DNA from 2 places in the Erwinia sp. AK-PDG3-5 genome. Region 2 is predicted to be linked to the other one. Evidence: predicted binding sites of a transcription regulator. Region 2 holds the regulator's gene; the other holds the start of a gene.
The links. Region 2 encodes LexA, which represses DNA repair genes until DNA is damaged. Its sites were predicted from a motif close to TNCTGTATGTACATACAGNA; they were not measured.
Positions count from the first base shown of each region.

Region 1 (4,516 bases), 710 kb from region 2:
TGCATAAGCTGACCACCCGTTATCCGCGTACGCCGGGGAACTGGCCTGCGGTATTCCGATATATTGCTGAACTGGCGGCGGAGCTGCGTGAGAAGGGCGTGTTTAATATGCTGCTGTCGGACGGGCGGTATTTAATGGCGTTCTGTTCGACCAATCTTTTCTGGATCACCCGACGGGCACCGTTTGGCAAAGCTACGTTGCTGGATCAGGATGTCGAGATTGATTTTCAAAAGCAGACCACGCCGAACGACGTGGTCACGGTGATCGCCACTCAGCCCCTGACGGGGAACGAAACCTGGAACAAAATTGAACCAGGAGACTGGGCGTTATTTTGCCTCGGTGAGCGCGAGCGCTGATCCGGGCGCGCTGATCAGGGAACCTGGCTGGTTCAGCACGTAGTGGCCTTCATTAACACTCACTGACGGCGGCAGGCGGTTTTGCACAAATTGGGCATAGCCCGGCTGCAGCTGTTTCCAGAAGCTGTAATACACCGAATTGCGATGACGCTGCAAATTGCTGTCGGTCATGCGGAACGGGTAAATGCTCACTTCCACTCGCGGCTGGCCGTTACGCAGCGCCGCATCAACAAACTGATAGATATCGGCAATGTTGGCATCGGTCATCGCATAGCAGCCAATCGACACGCAGCTGCCGTGGATCATCAGGTATTTCCCTTCATAACCCTGCTGGCGATCGTATTCGTTGGGGAAACCGACGTTAATGGCGCGGTAGAACCGGCTGTCAGGCTTCAGCTGGGAAAGTCCCACGCTGTAAAATCCTTCCGGACTTTTAAAATCGCCCTGACGACGTTTTGGGCCTAAACCGCCCGAAAAGTTACAGATGCGGTAGCTGTCCAGCAAGCGGTAGTCGTTACCGATTTTGCCATACAGTTCAAGCGTACGTTCTTCTTTGAAAATCTGGATATACACGGGGGTGCCGAGTAATTGTTTCTTTAACTCTTTGCTTACCGGCGCGAGCGGAAGTACCGGGGAAGTGGGTACGCTGGCGAAGACGACGGCTGGCAGAAAAATCATCGCAAACAGCAGTGCGATTTTGCCCATTCTGGTTCCCTTGAAAAAGAGGGTTGGATGCTATGCCCGAAGGCAGTGTCACTTGCAATATCGGAGAAATCCGCTATCGCTGCGTCACATTAGCATTGTCTATTTTTTTATCAAGTCGCCAGTGAACAAATTCAGAAAGAAAAAATTGCCGGAAGCCTATGCCGCTGCGCTTTACCGGGCGAACGGCATATTGAAACCCGGCTGATTAACTGTATACTTATCCAGTGCGTCTGGGGGGGATATGCGTAAGATCATTCACGTTGATATGGACTGCTTTTTCGCGGCGGTAGAAATGCGCGACGATCCCAGCCTGCGTGATATCCCGATCGCTATTGGCGGCAGCCATCTGAAGCGCGGGGTTATCAGCACCGCCAACTACCCGGCGCGGAAGTTTGGCGTGCACAGCGCCATGTCCACCGCCATGGCGCTGAAGCTCTGCCCGCATCTGAAAGTGATCCCTGGCCGCTTCGAAGCCTATAAAGAAGCCAGCCAGCATATTCGTGAAATCTTCTCGCGCTACACCTCGCTGATTGAACCGCTTTCGCTGGATGAAGCCTATCTCGACGTCACCGACAGCCCGCACTGTCACGGCTCTGCCACGCTGATGGCGCGCGACATCCGCCAGACCATCGCCCGCGAACTCAATCTCACCGCTTCCGCCGGCATTGCGCCGATCAAGTTCGCCGCCAAAATCGCCTCCGATTTAAACAAGCCTGACGGGCAATATGTGATTACGCCCGACTCGCTACCGCAGTTTCTGCTGACGCTGCCGCTGGCGAAAATTCCCGGCGTCGGGAAAGTCACCGCCAAAAAGCTGGAAGAAATGGGGCTGCAAACCTGCGCCGACGTGCAGAGCACCGATCTCTCGGCGCTGTTAAAACGCTTCGGCAAGTTTGGCCGGGTGATTTGGGAACGCAGCAACGGCATCGACGAGCGGGAAGTGGTGACCGAGCGCTTACGCAAATCACTCGGCGTGGAACGCACGCTGTCGGAAGATATTCACAGCTGGGAAGCTTGCCTGGAGATCATCGATTTCCTGTATGACGAGCTGGAGCGTCGGCTAATCAAAATCAAACCCGACCGGCAGATTGCTCGCCAGGGCGTGAAGCTGAAGTTCTCCGATTTCCAGCAAACCACTCAGGAGCACATCTGGCCGATGCTGAATAAGGCGGATTTGATCGCGGTGGCGCGCAAAACCTGGGAAGAGCGACGCGGCGGAAGAGGCGTCAGGCTGGTGGGATTGCACGTTACGCTGCTGAATCCACAGCTGGAAAGGCAGTTATTGCTGGGGCTGTAAGATGGCGGAGTGTTGATCGACAGAGGTTGCCGGGGGATGAAAGAAAACGGGCGGAATGGCTTCCGCCCGTCAGCCGGCTTAAGACTTGGCCGGGATCGCCTTCAGCAGTGCGGTGAGCAGTTTCCAGTACAGGCCAACGCTTTCGATATGCACCTGCTCATCCGGTGAGTGTGGGCCGGTAATGGTCGGTCCGATAGACACCATATCCATGTCCGGATACGGCTTCTTAAACAGACCACATTCCAGACCCGCGTGGATCACCTGGATGTTGGGCGTTTTACCAAACAGCTTTTTATAGGTCTCACCGACCAGCGCCATCACCGGCGAGGACGCATCCGGCTGCCAGCCTGGGTAGTTGCCTTTGGCCACGGTTTTCGCGCCTGCCAGCTCGCCCAACGCGGTCAGCATTTCCACCACGTAGTCTTTACCGCTGTCGATCAGCGAACGGATCAGGCAGTTGATCTTCGCTTCATCGTCTTTCAGCGACACTACGCCGAGGTTCAGCGAGGTTTCGACCACGCCCTTCATCACGTCTGAATTACGGATCACGCCGTTTGGCGTGCTGTTCATCAGGGCAATAAAGGTATCGCGGCTTGCCGCCGTCAGCGCCTGGCCGCCAGCCGCCACGTTCTCAACCACGATGTTGATGTTCTTCTCTTTCAGGCTCAATTCATTCTGCAGCGTTTCCAGATAGCTCAGCGCCAGGCTTTTCAGCGCGTCGACTTTGCCTGCCGGCACGGCCAGCGTGGCCACCGCTTCACGCGGAATGGCGTTGCGCAGCGTGCCGCCGGTGAAGTCCACCAGACGCAGATCCAACGCCTTAGCGTGTGCGAACAGGAAGCGCGACAGCAGCTTGTTGGCGTTACCCAGACCGACGTGAATATCACAGCCAGAGTGGCCGCCTTTCAGGCCCTTCAGGGTCAGCTTCAGCGGCTCGTAGCCAGCCGGAACGGCTTCACGGCTGATGGCCAGCGTCGAGGTGAAATCGATGCCACCGGCGCAACCCATATAGATCTCACCTTCTTCTTCGGAGTCGGTGTTGATCAGGATATCGGCCTGTAGCCAGTTCGGCTGAAGACCAAAGGCGCCGACCATGCCGGTCTCTTCGGTCATGGTCAGCAGCACTTCCAGCGGACCGTGCTCAACGTTCGGGTCAGCCAGCACCGCCAGCGCGGACGCCATGCCAATGCCATTATCGGCGCCCAGCGTGGTGCCGCGCGCTTTCACCCATTCACCATCAATCCATGGCTGAATCGGATCTTTCGTGAAGTCATGCACGGTGTCGTTATTTTTCTGCGGCACCATATCGAGGTGCGCCTGCAGGGCAACCGGCTTCAGATTTTCCAGACCGGCAGTGGCAGGCTTGCGGATCAGAATGTTACCCACTGCATCGCGGTCGGTCGTTAAACCTTGCTCTTTCGCCCACGACAGAATGTGTTCTGCCAGTGCTTCTTCGTGGTAAGACGGGTGCGGAATCGAGCAGATTTTGGCAAAAATATCCCACAACGGCTGGGGGGAAAGTTGAGATAATTCAGACACGACAAATCTCCTGTGTCATCACCATCGGGCAGCTGGGCTGCGGATGGCGAGGATGTTTAGCGAGTGGATGACTCCCGTCAGATGCTCTGACGCGATGGGCAAAGAATATCATCGTTTCCGCAGCCGCGCTTACTTCGCGGAAGGAAAAAAGGGTCACGGCGCTGGTTTTTAGCGGCTCAGATCACTATAATTCCGCGCAACCTCTCCCATTGTACATTTTTAAGCCAACACCATTGGTCGGGACTCCTTTATGAGTGAAAAATACGTCGTCACCTGGGACATGCTGCAAATTCATGCCCGTAAACTGGCCCAGCGCCTGCTTCCTGTTGAACAGTGGAAAGGCATTATCGCGGTCAGCCGCGGTGGTCTGGTTCCCGCCTCTTTGCTGGCTCGTGAGCTGTGCATCCGCTACGTTGATACCGTATGCATCTCCAGCTACGATCACGACAACCAGCGCGAAATGACCGTGCTGAAGCGCGCAGAAGGCGATGGTGAAGGCTTTATCGTCATTGACGATCTGGTCGATACTGGCGGCACCGCTCAGGCCATCCGTGATATGTATCCAAAAGCGCACTTCGTCACCATCTTCGCCAAGCCAGCCGGTCGTCCGCTGGTGGAC
Region 1 covers NZ_CM165967.1:3,708,943-3,713,458, reverse strand. Annotated here, with positions in the region: gene AC1UKS_RS17330 (class II glutamine amidotransferase) at 1-356, shown strand, start outside; gene dpaA (peptidoglycan meso-diaminopimelic acid protein amidase) at 327-1,061, opposite strand; gene dinB (DNA polymerase IV) at 1,303-2,358, shown strand; gene pepD (beta-Ala-His dipeptidase) at 2,437-3,897, opposite strand; gene gpt (xanthine phosphoribosyltransferase) at 4,148-4,516, shown strand, end outside.
Region 1: dinB (DNA polymerase IV) is a predicted target of LexA. The motif match lies at 1,269-1,288, and genes of this name have one in related genera.

Region 2 (4,516 bases):
GCAATGTGCGGTGGCACCAGGCCCTGGTGATACAGCACATAAGAGAGCAGCAGGTAGTCCATATGGCTGCGGTGGCAGGGCACGTAGACGATCTCGTGGCCGTCTTGCGCCAGCTGACGCACGCGCTCGCCGCCGTTGACGTTGATGCCCTGATACAGCTTGCTCCACGTCCAGCCCATGATGCGGTCCGTCAGACGGATGGCTTCATAAGAGAAGTCGGCGGCGATCTCTTCCATCAGCTCAACGGCGTTCTGCTGGGCTTTTTCATGGGAGATTTTCTTGCTGCGCGCTTCGTCTTCCACTGCTTTAGCGATAGCTTTGGACTGCAGCAGTTTATTGAACAGATCCTGACGCACCGGCAAACGCGGGCCAATGGCCGCCAGGCGCTGACGGGCAAAGTGCATGCGTGCCACGCGCGCCAGTTTTTGCGCAATGATTTTGTCGGTGCCGTGTTCCGTTGCCATACGGCGCAGGGAAACCATCGGTGAGAAGCGGACAAAGCTGTCGCGGCCTAACCACAGCACGGCAAAGAATTTTTGGATGCCATTCAATACGCGCAGATGAGGCTGATCGTCGCCCTGCACTTCGCGGCCTGGTGCACGGCCAAACATCACGGATACCGGCACCATCTGCACGTCCAGCAGCGGGTTGCTGCGGTGCAAATCGAGGTATTCGTGGAACAGTTTTACCGATTCGACGTTAGGCACGAAATAGGGGAATACGCGTGGGCCGTCATGGATAAACACATGACGTGGCAAAACCGTACCGTCGATTTCCAGCGGATCTAAAGGATCGGGCAGATCCTGTTTACGGCATTGCTCACGCAACGCCAGCAGATCGGCCTTTGAATCATAAGGCAGCACATACATAATAGGGCGCGATGTATCCAGCGCCAGCTCGGAAACCGGCTCGGCGGGAATCGCTTTACTTTTTACCAGGAATTTTACTGGTAAATTCAATAAGTTATAATATAAGTTACGCCAACCTGACATAGATACCATGAAGCCTCTTGTTAGCAAAGCGCCGCAAGCATACCAGAAAGCGCCAGTGAGATCTGTGGTGTTGCAAAATGTGCGCCACCCAGACATTGACGTTAAACATCTCAAAGGGTTCCCTGATTATGGCAAATAACGTCACCGGATTGACTCGCATCATTAATGCAGCCGGTTATTCGTGGAAAGGAATACGCGCCGCCTGGCAAAACGAAGCGGCTTTTCGCCAGGAAGCGGTGGCCGGCATTGTCGCGGTGATTGTGGCGTGCTGGCTGGATGTGGACGCCGTCACCCGGGTGCTGCTGATTGGGTCGGTGATGTTGGTGATCATTGTTGAAATCCTTAACAGCGCGCTGGAAGCGGTGGTCGACCGCATTGGCAGCGAGATGCATCCTTTATCGGGTCGCGCCAAAGATATGGGCTCCGCTGCCGTCTTGCTGACGATATTACTCGCTGTTTTCGTCTGGGTAATGCTGCTAATTCCCTGATTACGGCGCGTTTTCCATAATCTGACAAACTGCTGTTTTTTCCGCATCTTTAGGTTTTCAACGCACAAATACCTGTATATACTCACAGCTGACTGTATAAACAACCAGGGGGCGGGATGAAAGCACTAACTGCAAGGCAGCAGCAGGTCTATGACCTGATACGCGACCACATTAACCAGACCGGCATGCCACCGACGCGGGCAGAAATCGCTGCACAGCTCGGTTTCCGTTCCCCGAATGCGGCTGAAGAGCATCTCAAAGCGCTGGCACGTAAAGGCGTGATCGAGATTGTTTCCGGCGCCTCTCGCGGTATCCGTCTGATGATGGAAGAAGAGGAAGGGTTGCCGCTGATTGGCCGTGTCGCCGCAGGTGAACCTTTGCTGGCGCAAGAGCACATTGAAGGCCACTACAAGGTGGATCCTGAACTGTTCAAGCCGGGCGCCGACTTCCTGCTGCGTGTTAGCGGCATGTCGATGAAAGATATCGGGATTATGGACGGCGATCTGTTAGCTGTGCACAAGACTCAGGATGTGCGTAACGGCCAGGTCGTGGTAGCGCGCATTGACGATGAGGTGACGGTAAAGCGCCTTAAAAAGCAGGGCAATATCGTGCATCTGCTGCCTGAAAACGGCGAATTCCAACCGATCGTGGTCGATCTGCGCTTGCAGACCCTGTCGATTGAAGGTCTGGCCGTCGGTGTAATCCGCAACGGCAACTGGCTGTAAACGCCTGACCTTAACGCGCTGCTTTCGCGGCGCGTTTCTCTTTTGGTAAGCTGTATGCCTTATTGACTGGCATATTCAGCTTGCGTGATGCTTTTAAGCCAGTCGCACAGTGGATGACCATGCGATTATTTTCTCCCTCAGATAACCAACTCTGGCGGCTGGCGCTGCCAATGATCCTGTCGAATATCTCCGTGCCCTTGCTGGGCCTGGTGGATACCGCGGTCATTGGTCACCTTGACAGTCCTTCCTACCTCGGCGGCGTTGCCGTGGGCACTACCGCGACCAGCTTCCTGTTTATGCTGCTGCTGTTCCTGCGGATGAGCACCACCGGATTAACGGCGCAGGCCTTTGGTGCGGGTGATAAACCTGCGCTGGCACGTGCACTGATGCAACCGCTATTGATTGCCCTGGCGGCTGGCCTGCTGTTCATTCTGCTGAAATCCCCGCTTAACCACCTGGCGCTCTCTGTCGTGGGTGGCGATCCTGCCGTGCTGCATCAGGCCACCCTGTTCATGAATATCCGCTGGTTAAGTGCACCTGCGACGCTTGCCAACCTGGTATTACTGGGCTGGCTGCTGGGCGTACAGTATGCCCGTGCACCGGTGATCCTGCTGGTTGTGGGAAACCTGGTCAACATCGTGCTGGATCTGTGGTTCGTGATGGGGCTGGGCTGGGGCGTACAGGGTGCGGCGGCGGCCACGGCGATTGCAGAATACGTCACGCTGGCGATTGGGCTGGTGATGGTCTGGCGGGTGCTGAAACTGCGGGGCATTTCGCTGCCGATGCTGAAAACCGCCTGGCAGGGCAATTTCGGCCGGCTGCTGCGGCTGAATCGCGACATTATGTTGCGCTCTTTACTGCTGCAACTGTGCTTTGTTTCGTTGACGATATTGGGGGCGCGGCTGGGCAGTGAGGTCGTCGCCGTCAACGCCGTATTGCTGATGTTCCTGACCTTCACCGCTTACGCGCTGGACGGCTTTGCCTATGCGGTAGAAGCCTGCTCCGGCGAAGCCTATGGGGCAAAGGACGCAAAAAGGTTGCTGCTGATTTGGCACGCGGCCTGCCGTCAGGCAGGACTGGTGGCGCTGGCCTTCTCGATTATCTATGGACTGACCGGCACGCATATTGTTGCCTTACTGACCTCCATCCCTGAGCTGCAGCAGCAGGCTGACACCTATCTGTTCTGGCAGATTGTCCTGCCGGTCTGCGGGGTCTGGTGTTATCTGCTGGATGGCATGTTTATTGGTGCTACGCGCGCCAGTGAAATGCGCAATGGCATGCTGATTGCGGCACTGGGCTACGGCGCGACGCTGTTCACCGTGCCGGCGTTAGGCAACCATGGTCTGTGGCTGGCCGTTACCGTGTTCCTGCTGCTGCGTGGGCTGACGTTGTGGCTCATCTGGCGCAGGCACTGGCGCAACAACAGTTGGTTTGCGGGCTGAAATAATTCGTTACACCCACCTGCCGCTTCGTTATCTGCTGATCTCCCTGCCTTTTTTCACTTTTCGCTGTCACTTTTAGCTAAAAATGTGGCTTTATCTTTCGCCATTACGGGCAAACTCGCCATCATCTACTACAATTATCTGTACGTTAAGCAGTTAAGCAGCGTTTTATGTTGCTGCTGTGTGGTCTGCAAAGACGAAATCCCTAAAGCTGTGAACCTAAGGTTGAGGAGTTATAAGATGAACAAAGACGAAGCCAGCGGTAACTGGAAACAGTTGAAAGGTAAATTTAAAGAAAAATGGGGCAAGCTGACTGATGACGATCTGACCGTCGTCGAAGGTAAACGCGATCAGCTTGTAGGCAAGATTCAGGAACGCTACGGATATGGCAAAGAGCAAGCAGAGAAGGAACTCGGTGAGTGGGAAACCCACAATAACCACCGTTTCTGATTTGCAGCAAAATCTCTGACAGGATTCTGGACGATGCTCCTACCCCGGCACAAGGACAGTGCCACTTAATTCCCCGGCACTTCACCTTCATTACTTCAGCATTCACTGCGATGATGCTCTACTTGCCACGCTTCTTGCTGGCGACAGTATGATCGTGCTGGCATGCATCCTGATGCGTACAAGCTTCCACTTCGACACAACCCCGGCACAACCCATGAGCTTCGATAACACTGTTAGCCAGTGCGAATCCCGAAGTCAGGGCCAGCATTTTCAAAATGTTTTCCACCCCTTCAGCCTGTTGCTCTGCAACCGACCCGCAGCGATCGCAAATCAGCATCGCAGAAGTATGGGAAGGTTGTTCGAAATGATGGCAGACCACGTAGCTGTTGGTGGACTCAACGCGGTGCACAAATCCCTGT
Region 2 covers NZ_CM165967.1:4,421,531-4,426,046, reverse strand. Annotated here, with positions in the region: gene plsB (glycerol-3-phosphate 1-O-acyltransferase PlsB) at 1-992, opposite strand, end outside; gene AC1UKS_RS20690 (diacylglycerol kinase) at 1,121-1,480, shown strand; gene lexA (transcriptional repressor LexA) at 1,597-2,205, shown strand; gene dinF (MATE family efflux transporter DinF) at 2,325-3,647, shown strand; gene AC1UKS_RS20675 (CsbD family protein) at 3,888-4,097, shown strand; gene zur (zinc uptake transcriptional repressor Zur) at 4,216-4,516, opposite strand, start outside.